DNA from 4 places in the Streptomyces sp. NPDC001220 genome. Region 2 is predicted to be linked to each of the others. Evidence: riboswitches for the same ligand, from Rfam matches in the RefSeq annotation. Region 2 holds a riboswitch; each other region holds the start of a gene.

Region 1 (2,971 bases), on a different contig from region 2:
CGGCACCTCGACGCCGAGCGCCTGACCGGCCCGCAGCGCCACCCGCGTGTGCCCTTCGGGAGACAGGTGCAGCCGGTCGCCGTCCCAGGCCCGCCGGTCCTGCACGGTCTTCAGGGACCACAGGTCGAGAACCGGGCAGCCGTACCGGTCGGCGACGGCCCGGACGTGGCCGTTGTAGGTGGCGATCTTGCCGCGCAGATGCTTGAGGACGGGCACGCCCCGGGTGTCGAACCCGGTGGTCACCAGAACCGTGCCGACGGCCTCGGTCAGTTGGGCCACGGCCCGCTCGAACCGCTCGGCCACCTCGTCGGGGTCGGTGCCGGGGCGGATGATGTCGTTGCCGCCCGCGGAGAAGGAGACCAGGTCCGGAGCGAGTTCCAGGGCCTGCGGCACCTGGTCCGCCACGATCTGGTCGAGCAGTTTCCCGCGCACCGCGAGGTTGGTGTACTCGAAGTCGCCCTCGGGCTGCCGGTCCGACAGCAGTACCGCGAACCGGTCCGCCCAGCCGACGAACGCCCCGTCGGGGCCGGGGTCGCCCACGCCCTCGGTGAAGCTGTCCCCCACCGCCACGTACGACCCGATCACTGATGCATTGTCACTCTTCGAATCGTCTGCCACGTCGGACCATGATTCACCTTCGACTGTGACCTACGCGACCGTAATAAGGGGTTGACGAACGGTGAGATAAGACACGCCTAAATACTCGACCAAGCCAGGAATAAGCCTCCGAACAACGGCGTTGAAGCGTCGATCGCCCGAAGGCCGGACCCGGGGATCGGGGGTCCGGCCTTCGGAGTGCGTGTCAGATCAGTGGGGGTTCCGGGTCAGCCGACGGCGAGGCCCTTGGCGCGGAGGTAGCCGACCGGGTCGATGTCGGAGCCGTAGTCGGGGGAGGTCCGGATCTCGAAGTGGAGGTGCGGGCCGGTGACGTTGCCGGTGGCACCGGAGAGGCCGACCTGCTGGCCCGCGGTCACGGTCTGGCCGACCGAGACGGAGAGCGCGGACAGGTGGCCGTACTGCGCGTAGTAGCCGTCGGCGAGCCTGATGACGACCTGGTTGCCGTAGGCGCCGCCCCAGCCGGCCGTGACGACCGTGCCCGCGCCGACGGCCTTGACCGGGGTACCGGTCGGGACGACGAAGTCGACGCCGGTGTGGTAGCCGCTGGACCACATGCTGCCGGCCACGTGGTAGCCGGTACCGACGGTGCCACCGGTCACCGGGAGGGCGAAACCGGAGGCGGTCGTCGTCGGCGCGTCCGCGGACGAGGCCGCGTTCGAGGACGAGGCCGCGTTCGAGGACGAGGCCGCGTTCGAGGACGACGAGGAGGGGGCGGAGGACTGCGCGTGGGACCACGTCCGCGACGGGGAGGAGTCCGGGCTCGGGGTGTCCGTCGTCGCGGCGTGGCGGCCGCCGAACGTGAGCCGGAGACCGGGGTGGATCAGCGAGGGGTTGTCGCCGACCGCCTGCCGGTTGTCGGCGTAGAGCCGGTGCCAGCCGCCGTCGAGGTGGTGATCCCGGGCGATCTTCGAAAGGTAGTCGCCGGGCACCACCGTGTAGACGCGGCGCGTGGAATTCCCGGTGCCGGAATCCTGGACGACGGTCTTCTCGACGGTCGGAAGCGACTGCGTGGTCTTTTCGGAAACGGACTGCGAGGTGGCCGCGTGGGCGCCGGTGGCCCCCATGAGCGGCAGAGCCAGCGCGGCGCCACCGGTTCCGGCGACGGCCATCGAGCGGGTGAAACGCTGGGACTTGGGGCGGCGGTGCTTACCCTTCGCGGGCATGACGCATTCCTCTCCGGCGCCTGCGAGGTGAGCTGTCGGGTTCGGGCTGGAGCTGCCCGGCCACGCGGGAAGACGTGGCTACACCCCTAGCCGTCCCGGGAACCGGAACAGGCGGTATACCTGGTGGGTCCCCCGCTCCTGCCGGGCACGGGTGAGTGTGTGTGTGGGGACTCCGGGCGGCGGCAGGATTAGGCATTCCGTCCGGATGCGTGGCGAACGTAAGCGAGTAGGACGCACGTGAACAAGCGGCTGGTTCCGTCTGTCCGAGTTTCGCTTGATCCGTTACGGGAATTCCCGGTCACCCTCCGTGGATTCCGATCTTACGCGCTTTTCCAATCTCCCCGAAAAGCACGGGAATTACGTGAACATGACGCGCGACGGACGGTCACGAATATGACGCTCCTCACGCACGTCACGCCACGTCCCCTTATTCCGGACCGAGTTGCAATGAAGGCACCAATTCGGACAGAAGGCTCAGATGCGACGCAGCCGGAGAACCGTCGCATCCAGGTCGCCGCGCAACTCCGTACGCAGCCCGTGGTGCAGCAGGACGGCACCGCGGTGCACTTCGCCCGTTTCGCGGCATTCGTACGACGCGGCCGGGTCGAGCCCCCGCAGCCGCAGCGCCGGCATCGGCTCGCCGTAGCTCTGCGCCTGGAGCCAGGCGAGGACCACGGTCTCGTCACCGAGCGTGTACTGCACCGCGCTGAGTCCGCCGGTCGGCGGCCGCAGCCGGAACTGGTCGCCGCGCTGCACCAGGGGCCGGATGTCCTTGTAGAGCTCCACCCAGCGGCCGGCCTCGGCCAGCTCGTCCTCGGTCCACCGCGAGAGGTCCCCGCCGACACCGAGCGCCCCTGCCATGGAGCTGACGAAGCGGAACCGCAGGCTGCTGACCCGGCCGTTGAGCTGGTGGTTCGGACTGTCGGTGACCCAGGCGGACATCACCCGGGCCGGGTGGATCTGGCTGAAGCCGTGCTGGATGGCGAGCCGGTCCAGCGGGTCGGTGTTGTCGGAGGTCCACACCTCGTCGGTGCGGCTCATGATGCCGAGGTCGATCCGGCCGCCACCGCCGGAGCAGGACTCGATGGCCACGTTCGGGTGGGCCGCCCGGATCCGGTCGAGCAGGGCGTACAGCCCGCGCACGTGGTCGACCCACAGCCGCTGCGGGTAGGGCTCACCGGGCCAGCCCG
Region 2 (2,971 bases):
GGGCCGGCGCCCGGCATCTCGTGGTGACCGGCCGCCCCGCGCCGAGAGTGCGCCCCCTCTTGGACGACCTCGGCTGCACGGGACTCGCGGTCTGCGGCCAGGGCGCCCAGGTGTACGACGCCGGCGCGGAGCGGCTGCTGTGGTCGGTCACCCTGGAACGGGAGCTGGCGGAGACCGCCCTCGGCAAGATCGAGGCCGAGGTCGGGCAGGTGTACGCGGCGGTCGACCAGGACGGCGTGGACGGGCTCACGCTCATCGAGCCGGGCTATCGGATGCCCCACCCCACGCTGCCCGCGCTGCGCGTCGACCGGCGCGACGACCTGTGGTGCGCTCCCATCAGCAAGGTGCTGCTGCGCCACCACACCCTGTCCGATGACGAGCTGGCGGCGACCGCGCGCGCGGTGGTGGGGTCGCTGGCGACGGTCACCATGTCGGGGCCGGGGACCGTCGAGCTCCAGCCGTGCGGGGTGACCAAGGCGACCGGGCTGGCGCTGGCCGCCGGCCATCTGGGGCTGGGCCCCGAACAGGCCGTCGCCTTCGGTGACATGCCCAACGACATCCCCATGTTCGACTGGGCGTCCTACGGGGTGGCCATGGCCAACGCCCATCCCGAACTCAAGGCGGTGGCCGACGAGATCACCTTGTCGAACGAGGACGACGGCATCGCCGTCGTCCTCGAGAGACTCTTCGGCTGACGGCGCCGGTCAGTACGCGCCGTGCACGTTGTCCATCGAGCCGTACCGCGCGGCGGCGTAGTTGCAGGCGGCGGTGATGTTCGCGACCGGGTCGTAGATGTCGAACGACGTCCCGTCCACGTGGTAGGTCTTGAACGTCGGGTCGATCACCTGGAGCAGGCCCTTGGACGGGATGCCGGCGGCCGCGTTGGAGTCCCAGAGGTTGATGGCCTGCGGGTTGCCGGAGGACTCACGCATCACGTTGCGGTAGATGCCGTTGTAGCTGCCCGGAATGTGCTTCTCGGCCATGATCGCGAGCGACTCGCGGATCCAGCCGTCGAGGTTGTTCGGGTACCCGGCGAGCGTCGTGGAGGCCGTCGAGCCGGTGGAAGTGGCGGCGGAGGCGGCGGTCGCCCCGATGAGCGGCAGGGCGAGAACGGCGGCGCCGGTACCGAGGACGGCGAGCGTGCGGGCGATGCGGTTACGGCGGGGACGGGGGTGCTGAACGGCAGCAGACATCTCGTGGTTCCTCTCCGTCGCCTGCGGGGTGAGCTGTCGGGTTCGGGCCCGGGGAGTGCCCGGCCGCACCGCCCTGAGGCGAGGCGACTTCACCCCTAGCCGTTCCGGTACGACGTCGGTCGGTGACGTCGGTCGCCCGGTCCGGCGACTTACCTGGTTCCCCCGCTCCTGCCGTGCGAATGGACTCGTCGATGGGTCACGACGGGCGGTGGCAGGATTCGGCGTCCGCCCGGCGAGCCGGAACGTATGCCGGAGCACATGTCCGGAACAAGTACCTGATTCACACAACACACCGATTGACCTTGATCTGCGTCGTATGGGGCACTTGATCCTTTGCGACTGCCAAGCCTCAACTCGCCCCTGGGGGAAGGGGAGAAAGGGTCGCCTTACCGCCCCTGTGGCACTCAGGGCCACGTGACCTACTTCACGAAACGGCAATTACGGCGAATCGGACAAGAGGGATGCGCGGAATCCGTTTTTCCAGCCGTTGACGGAAAAGCTCTCCGCGGCCATTCGTGCGAATTGCCCCGATTGGGGCGAGTGGAGTGGCGCGCGTCACAGGTAATTCCGCGGATTGTCCGAATTGCGTTATTGGAGGGAATTCCGGCTCGGCGTGGGTGCATAGACGGGCCTGACCGTGCGCGGGGCGACGGCGGGTCCGTTCACCCAGCTCACCCAGCTCACCCGGCTCACCCGGCTCACCCGGCTCATCTCGCTCATCTGGTTCATCCGGTCGCGTACGCCTCCGTTCTCGCCCTCCCGTGAACTCCGTACGGCCCGGGTACGCGCGCGGGTGCGTGTGGGCCGGGGCACGCGCGCGTCCCGCTGATCGGGCGTCGCGCGAAGGCCGACACTCGGCGGCTCTGTCCGCCCGGGTGGCTCGAAGGCGGCCGGTCGGCCCAACGCCTCGGAGTGCGCCAGGAGTTCGAACGCGACGGCTGTGCATGATTCCGGTCACGTCGCGGGCGGGGTCGGCGGGCTCGCCGACCCGGCTGCGGCAGGCGGCCGTTCACGCGCGCGTGTCCTCCGTGAGGGCGGAACCTCCGCCGTGCCGTGCGTCGTTGTCATGGCGGCCGTCCGTGGCTGGCGGGCGCCGGCGACCGCCTCGAGCGGCTGGGGTACGAGAGTCGCCGTCCGGAGGGAGATGGAGCTGTCCCGGGGGCACCGACCGCGGGAGACGCCGACTGCGCCGACGCCTCCGTCGCGCCGGGGGCGTGCCGTCGGCCGGCCGGCGGTCGCGGGTGCGCCCGGACCGTCGGCCGGGGGATGTCCGCGGCTCAAGTGGAGGACGGTGGTGCCGGTGGGGAAGGTGTTCGAGGGAACGTCCGTGAGCGGACTCGTCCCTCCATGGCGGCCACGCGCGCGTGGGGCGACGTCAGGGCCGAGAAGGGGATACGGAGGACCTCGTGCGTGATCTCGTAAGGGGCGGACGTACGGGTGCGGATCTGGACGGAGTGCTCCCGTCGGCTTTGGCGGACAGCGGAGGGGGTACCTCCGGGCAGGTGACGTCGGCCGGAGAAGGGGTGACCGTCCGTGGCCGGAGACCTGCCGGGCGGTCCGGCGCCGGAGCCGGCGGCGTCGCTGGTCCGGGGCGAGGTTCGCGCTCCGGTCCGGGACACGGCTTGCGCCCCGGTTCGGGACAAGCGTCGGTACTTCCTGTTAAGTCATTGGATGTCAGGTCGTATCGGCTGATCAAAAACATACCGGTCGTGATCCGATAGCGCCCGGGGTGTAACGGTGGGCGCCCTCGGTGATCGAAACCTGACCGGATACGCTGA
Region 3 (2,971 bases), on a different contig from region 2:
ATTAACTTGTGACAAGTGATCGTCTGCCTATACGTTCACCCATCAAGTGCGGCGCCCCGGCGGGACCCGTCGCGCCGGTCACCGCTGTCGCTCGAAAGGTTTCCGCATGCTCTCCGGGAACGGTCGTCACCGTCGCCCCCGTCAGGCTCCGGCTCTCCTCGTCGCGGCCGGCGTGACCGGCTCGGCCATCGCCATCCCGCTCCTGGGTGCGGCGAGCGCCAACGCGGCCGACGGCAACACCTGGGACAGGGTGGCCGAGTGCGAGAGCGGCGGCTCCTGGAGCATGGACGCCGGCACCGGCTACTACGGCGGCCTGCAGATGTCCCAGGACGACTGGGACGAGTACGGCGGCCAGGAGTACGCCGCCACGCCGGACCAGGCGAGCCGCTCGCAGCAGATCTCCGTCGCCGAGAAGATCCTCGCGGACCAGGGCACCAAGCCCTGGCGGACCTGCGCCCTGATCGCCGGGCTCTCCTCGGACGACGCCTCGGTGAACGTCGACACCGGCCTCGGCGGATCGGACGACTCGTCCGGCTCCTCCGACTCGTCCTCCGGGCTGTCGGATTCATCCTCTTCATCTGGTTCTTCGGATTCATCCGGTTCATCGGATTCCGGCTCGTCCGACTCCTCGTCGGATTCCTCGGGCGCCACGGACTCCGGCTCCGCCACCCCGTCCCCGAGTGCGAGTGACGACTCCGGCAAGGGCACCCCTGCCGACTCCACGAAGGCGGACAAGTCGGGATCCAAGGGGTCCAACGCCTCGAAGGCGAGCGAGAATCCCGTCGTGCTCGAAGCCGATGACTCGGACAATTCGTGGCAGACGGGCAGTTCCTGGGATCTGGTCGACACGGGGGCCGTCGGTAGCGGCGGCAAGCATCGCGGCGGCTCGGCGGACGAAAGCGTGACAAACGGTCAGAGTGTGACTTCTTCCGGCCGTCACGCCTCCCGGGACGCCGGCACCTACACCGTCCGGGACGGCGACACCCTCGCCTCCATCGCCGACTCCCTTGGCCTCGACGGCGGATGGCATGCGCTCTATGTCGCGAACAAGGCGGACATCGGTGCCGACCCGAACGACATCGCTCCCGGTCAGACCCTGAAACTCGGCAGCGAAACGGACTAAAAGTAGCGGGAGTTGGACCTTCCGACCGCCCTACTTCGAAGTTAAATGTCCGGTTTGGTGAAAGTGTGGGATGAGTCTCAGAAGCCCTGATCATCTTTGAAATTCACCTGATCGCCTGTTTACGGTCAAGGCCGCTCGTCACCACGAGCCCCGGCCGTCGCAACGCCGAGTCCTGCCAGCGGCTGCCCGGGAACAGTCGTCGCGTCAAGCGCCGTAGGCAGGAGCGGGGGACCCAAGGTAAGTGCCGGGACCGGTAGTTGAGACTGCCGTGTCCGGCTCGGGGTGAAGCCGCGCACCGTGAGGTGTGCGGCCGGGCAACTCAACCGGCCCGAACCCGACAGCTCACCTCGCAGGCGTCGGTGAGGGGATCCTTCATGCTGTTTTCCGGCAAGGGCAAGCACCGCCGTCCGTCCAGGGCCACCCGCGCCGCCGCGCTCGCCGGCGTCACCGGTGTCGCCATCGCCGCTCCGCTGATGGCCTCCGGCACCGCCTCCGCCGCCACCGCCTCCGAGTGGGACACCGTCGCCCAGTGCGAGTCCGGCGGCAACTGGGCCATCAACACCGGCAACGGCTACTACGGCGGTCTGCAGTTCTCCTCCTCCACCTGGGCCGCGTACGGCGGCACGCAGTACGCCGCGCAGGCCAACCAGGCCACCAAGGCGCAGCAGATCGAGATCGCCGAGAAGGTCCTCGCCGCGCAGGGCAAGGGCGCCTGGCCGGTCTGCGGTACGGGCCTGTCCGGTGCCGCCTACACCGGCGGCGGCACCAGCTCCTCCTCCTCCTCGTCTTCCTCCTCCAGCTCGGCGAACAGCGGCACGAGCAGCCGTACGACCGACACCCAGGCCGCCTCCCGCTCCGCCGAGCGTCCGGCCGCCAAGAAGACCGTCACCACCCCGACCGGGAAGAAGGTCAAGAAGGGCGACGGCGAGTACAAGGTCGTCAAGGGCGACACGCTCAGCTCCATCGCCGAGAAGCACAAGGTCAAGGGCGGCTGGCAGACGCTGTTCAAGCTGAACAAGGACATCGTCGACGACGCCGACTTCATCTACCCGGGCCAGCAGCTGCACCTGAAGTAAGGCGCCCGACGTAATACGAGGGCGCCAGCTGAATCACAGCGCCCGCACAGCCGTGGTCCCCATAGTGGAGACCGCGTGAGGGTCACCCCCGTCCCCCACGAGCCCCCGCCCCGGTGCGTTCTCCCCCGTACGCACCGGGGCGGGGTTTCTCTTTGCCACCCTCGCGCGGTCCTCGCCGTCCTCGCGGCGCGGTCCTCGCCGTCCCTCGCGCCGTCCTCGCGATCCCCCCCGCGGTCTTCCTCTTGACCCGCTCTTCTTCCGTTCTTCATCGGACCCCCCTTTGTTCCGCACATGAACAATGAGTACCGTCTGTGTGTCCACGGGCCGGTCGGTCGGCCGATTGTCGGGCCCGGGGCGGTTAGGCTCTAGTCGCAAGGCTGAGCAAGGGCCGACAAGGCCCGCGTGCGCCCGCACAACCAGCGTCACATCCCAAGAAGGAGATGCTCGTGCCGTCCATCGACGTCGTCGTAGCCCGGGAAATCCTGGACTCCCGAGGCAACCCCACGGTCGAGGTCGAGGTCGGCCTCGACGACGGCAGCACGGGTCGTGCCGCCGTCCCGTCCGGCGCCTCCACCGGCGCCTTCGAGGCCATCGAGCTCCGTGACGGCGACCCCAACCGCTACCTCGGCAAGGGTGTCGAGAAGGCCGTCCTCGCCGTGATCGAGCAGATCGGCCCGGAGCTGGTCGGCTACGACGCCACCGAGCAGCGCCTGATCGACCAGGCGATGTTCGACCTGGACGCCACCGACAACAAGGGTTCGCTCGGCGCCAA
Region 4 (2,971 bases), on a different contig from region 2:
TTCTGGCCCCGCTCGGTCTCCAGGTACGGGGCGGCGCTGCCCGCGCGGGGGCTGTCGACCGTCGTGCCGGGGCGGTACTTGCCGGTGAGGAAGCCGGAGGCCAGGGAGAAGTACGGGACCGCCGCGAGACCGGTGCGGGAGGCCAGCTCCTGGAGGGGCCCCTCGTAGGTGTCGCGGGAGACCAGGTTGTAGTGGGGCTGGAGGGCGACGTACCGGGCGAGGCCCTCGCGGTCGGAGAAGTCCAGGGACTCCTGGAGCCGCTCGGCGGTGATGTTGGACGCGGCGATGTGCCGGACCTTGCCCGCCCGCACCAGTTCGTCCAGCGCGCCGATGATCTCCTCGACCGGGATCTCGGGCTTGTCGAAGTGCGTGTAGTACAGGTCGATGTGGTCGGTGCCCAGGCGGCGCAGGGACGCGTCGGCGGCGGCCTTGATGTTGGCGCCCGACAGACCCGGGTAATCGGGGTGCTGGCTGACCTTCGTCGCGATCACCACGTCGTCGCGGTTGCCGCGCGCCTTGACCCACTCGCCGATGACGGTCTCGGACTCGCCGCCCTTGTGGCCCTCGATCCAGGCCGAGTACGAGTCGGCGGTGTCCACGAAGTTGCCGCCCGCCGCCGTGTACGCGTCGAGGACGGCGAAGGAGGTGGCCTCGTCGGCGGTCCAGCCGAAGACGTTGCCGCCGAGGCAGAGCGGGAAGACCTCCAGGTCGGAGGCGCCGAGCTTGCGGAGGGAATGGGAAGCGGGAGAAACGGAAGAAGGGGTCATGCCTCAGTTCAACATCGCCCGCCTGCGGACCGATGCCGCCACAACGCGAAGTTCTCGTAAAAGCGGAAGGCCCCGGCCGGCCTCCGGGCACACCAGACCGGCAGCCCTGACGTCGGGGGGTTGTCGTCAGGGCCGCCGGGGATCCCTGGGGTCCGTCAGGGGTTGAGGCCCTTGCCGCGCAGCCAGGTCATCGGGTCGATGCCGGTGGCCTGACCGCCGGGGTGGACCTCCAGGTGGAGGTGCGGGCCGGTGACGTTGCCGGTGGCGCCGACGCGGCCGATGACATCGCCGGTGGCGACCTTCTGGCCGACCTTGACGCCGATCGAGGACTGGTGGCAGAACCACAGCTCGGTGCCGTCGTCCAGGGTGATGATCGTGCGGTAGCCGTACGACCCGGCCCAGCCGGCCTCCGTGACGGTGCCGCTGTGCACGGCCTTGATCAGCGTGCCGGTGGGGGCGGCGAAGTCGAGGCCGGTGTGGTAGCCGGAGGCCCACATGGAGCCGGCCTGCCCGAAGGTGCCGGTGATCGTGTAGGAGACGACCGGCAGCGTGTACTGCTTGGCCAGCGCGGCGAGCCGCTTCTGCTCGGCCTGCGCCTTCTCGGCGGCCCGCGCCTGCTCCTTGGCGTCGGCGGCCTTGGCGGCCGCGGCCTTCTCCGCCTTGGCCTCCGCGTCGGAGACCGCCTTGTCGGCGGCGGCCACGGCCTTGGCGGTGGCCTTGACGTCGAGCTGGGTCTGCTGCTGCTCGGCCTGGGCGATGATCCGGCTGCGCAGCGCCTCACCGGCGTCGGAGGAGGAGTCGTCCGCGTCGGTGGCGGTCGTCGTGGTGACGCTGCTGAGGGCGGTCTGGGTGGCGTGGTGGCCACTGCCCTCGCCGAGCAGGGAGTCGACGGAGGACGGCAGGTCGGGCAGCGAGATGGAGACCGGCGGCTTGCCGGTGTTGGCGCTGGCCATGCCGCCCGCGCCGACGGCGGCGATGACGCCGACGCCGAGGACCGTGGAGCTGCGGGCGAGGCCGCCGCCGCGCTGCTTGGCGACCCGGTGCCGGCCGCGTACCGGGGCGAGGGACTCCTCGGTGGGGTTCCACTCCTCCCAGGGGCCCTCGTCGGTGCGGTAGCCGCCATAGCCGTAGGTCTCGGGTTGACGCTGGCTGGGCACGAACGGGGCTGTCGGGGCAGGCCGGTTGGACGCCACGCGGGCGCACTCCTTTCCTTCCGCCGCCTACCGGGTTAGCTGACGGGTTCGGAGCAGGAAGGTCTCCTACGCGCGTATACCGGCCGATCTCTGGCGGCGGCAGCCGTGCGATTCACCCCAAGGTGGTGGTTCCCCGGTTCCCTTGCGGGATTCGGCGCGTGCGCACGGAGCCGTCGCGGGTGACGGCTGGGACGACCGCGCTGCGTTATCGAACGTTAATAGACCCAGCTGTCAGATTCCAAGCTGTTCGCCTTGATCATTAAGCTTTCCAAGCATGGACTTACCTGCCATGAACGGCCGAAAACGGTCGAGTTGACCATGCGTTCTGTTCGGCTCAGGAGTCACACACGTTTTGATGGTGACTCAGCCGTTACGCGGAGGGCGGTCGCCCGTGCACCGAGGGTGACGATCCCCCGTACGGACCGGTCACCGCACTCAGGGCCGGCGTACCGCGAGCAGTGCCATGTCGTCCGTCATGCCGCCGCCGGTATGCCGGCGCGCCTCGGCCGCGAGCCGGGCCAGCAGCGGGCCGGGTGCGGTGACGACCCGGCCGGTCAGCCGCCGCTCGGGGTCGTAGAACCGGCCCTGCGCGTCCCGCGCCTCGGAGAGGCCGTCGGTGTGCAGCAGCAGCGTGGCCCCGCTCGGGAACGCGTACTCGGCGGCCCGGTCCGGCCAGGCCCCCAACCCGGCCATGCCCAGCGGCAGCGCGGCCTCGGGCGCGCATACCGGGCTCACCCTGCCGTCGCCGTACAGCAGCAGGGGCGGCGGATGGCCGCGGTTGACGATCCGGACCGTGCCGTCACCGTGCGGGAGTTCGGCGAGCACGGCGGTGGTGAACCCCTCGAACGCGTCGATGCCGCCGCGCCGGACACCCTCGCGGGCCAGCGCCTGCTCCAGCCGTCCCGCCACCGCCTCCAGCGTGGCCTCCTGCTCGGCGGCCTCCCGGAACGCGCCGATCACCACGGCCACGGCGGCGACCGCGCCCATGCCCTTGCCGCGGACGTCGCCGAC

The links. A riboswitch is a leader RNA that binds a small molecule or an ion and turns the genes downstream of it on or off. The one in region 2 is predicted to bind cyclic di-AMP.
Region 1: another riboswitch for cyclic di-AMP. It lies ahead of ACWDGI_RS11145 (M23 family metallopeptidase); the one in region 2 lies ahead of ACWDGI_RS00930 (transglycosylase SLT domain-containing protein).
Region 3: another riboswitch for cyclic di-AMP. It lies ahead of ACWDGI_RS33590 (transglycosylase family protein); the one in region 2 lies ahead of ACWDGI_RS00930 (transglycosylase SLT domain-containing protein).
Region 4: another riboswitch for cyclic di-AMP. It lies ahead of ACWDGI_RS42550 (M23 family metallopeptidase); the one in region 2 lies ahead of ACWDGI_RS00930 (transglycosylase SLT domain-containing protein).

Annotation. Positions count from the first base shown of each region.
Region 1 covers NZ_JBSFJE010000004.1:105,605-108,575, reverse strand. The annotation lists gene ACWDGI_RS11150 (SGNH/GDSL hydrolase family protein) at 1-585, opposite strand, end outside; gene ACWDGI_RS11145 (M23 family metallopeptidase) at 825-1,781, opposite strand; cyclic di-AMP (ydaO/yuaA leader) riboswitch at 1,786-1,945, opposite strand; gene ACWDGI_RS11140 (alpha-galactosidase) at 2,256-2,971, opposite strand, start outside.
Region 2 covers NZ_JBSFJE010000001.1:188,651-191,621, forward strand. The annotation lists gene ACWDGI_RS00925 (HAD family hydrolase) at 1-695, shown strand, start outside; gene ACWDGI_RS00930 (transglycosylase SLT domain-containing protein) at 705-1,193, opposite strand; cyclic di-AMP (ydaO/yuaA leader) riboswitch at 1,197-1,394, opposite strand; gene ACWDGI_RS00935 (hypothetical protein) at 1,831-2,022, shown strand.
Region 3 covers NZ_JBSFJE010000016.1:152,000-154,970, forward strand. The annotation lists gene ACWDGI_RS33585 (transglycosylase family protein) at 107-1,123, shown strand; cyclic di-AMP (ydaO/yuaA leader) riboswitch at 1,323-1,494, shown strand; gene ACWDGI_RS33590 (transglycosylase family protein) at 1,498-2,199, shown strand; gene eno (phosphopyruvate hydratase) at 2,640-2,971, shown strand, end outside.
Region 4 covers NZ_JBSFJE010000033.1:3,014-5,984, reverse strand. The annotation lists gene ACWDGI_RS42555 (aldo/keto reductase) at 1-767, opposite strand, end outside; gene ACWDGI_RS42550 (M23 family metallopeptidase) at 923-1,960, opposite strand; cyclic di-AMP (ydaO/yuaA leader) riboswitch at 1,970-2,127, opposite strand; gene ACWDGI_RS42545 (PP2C family protein-serine/threonine phosphatase) at 2,396-2,971, opposite strand, start outside.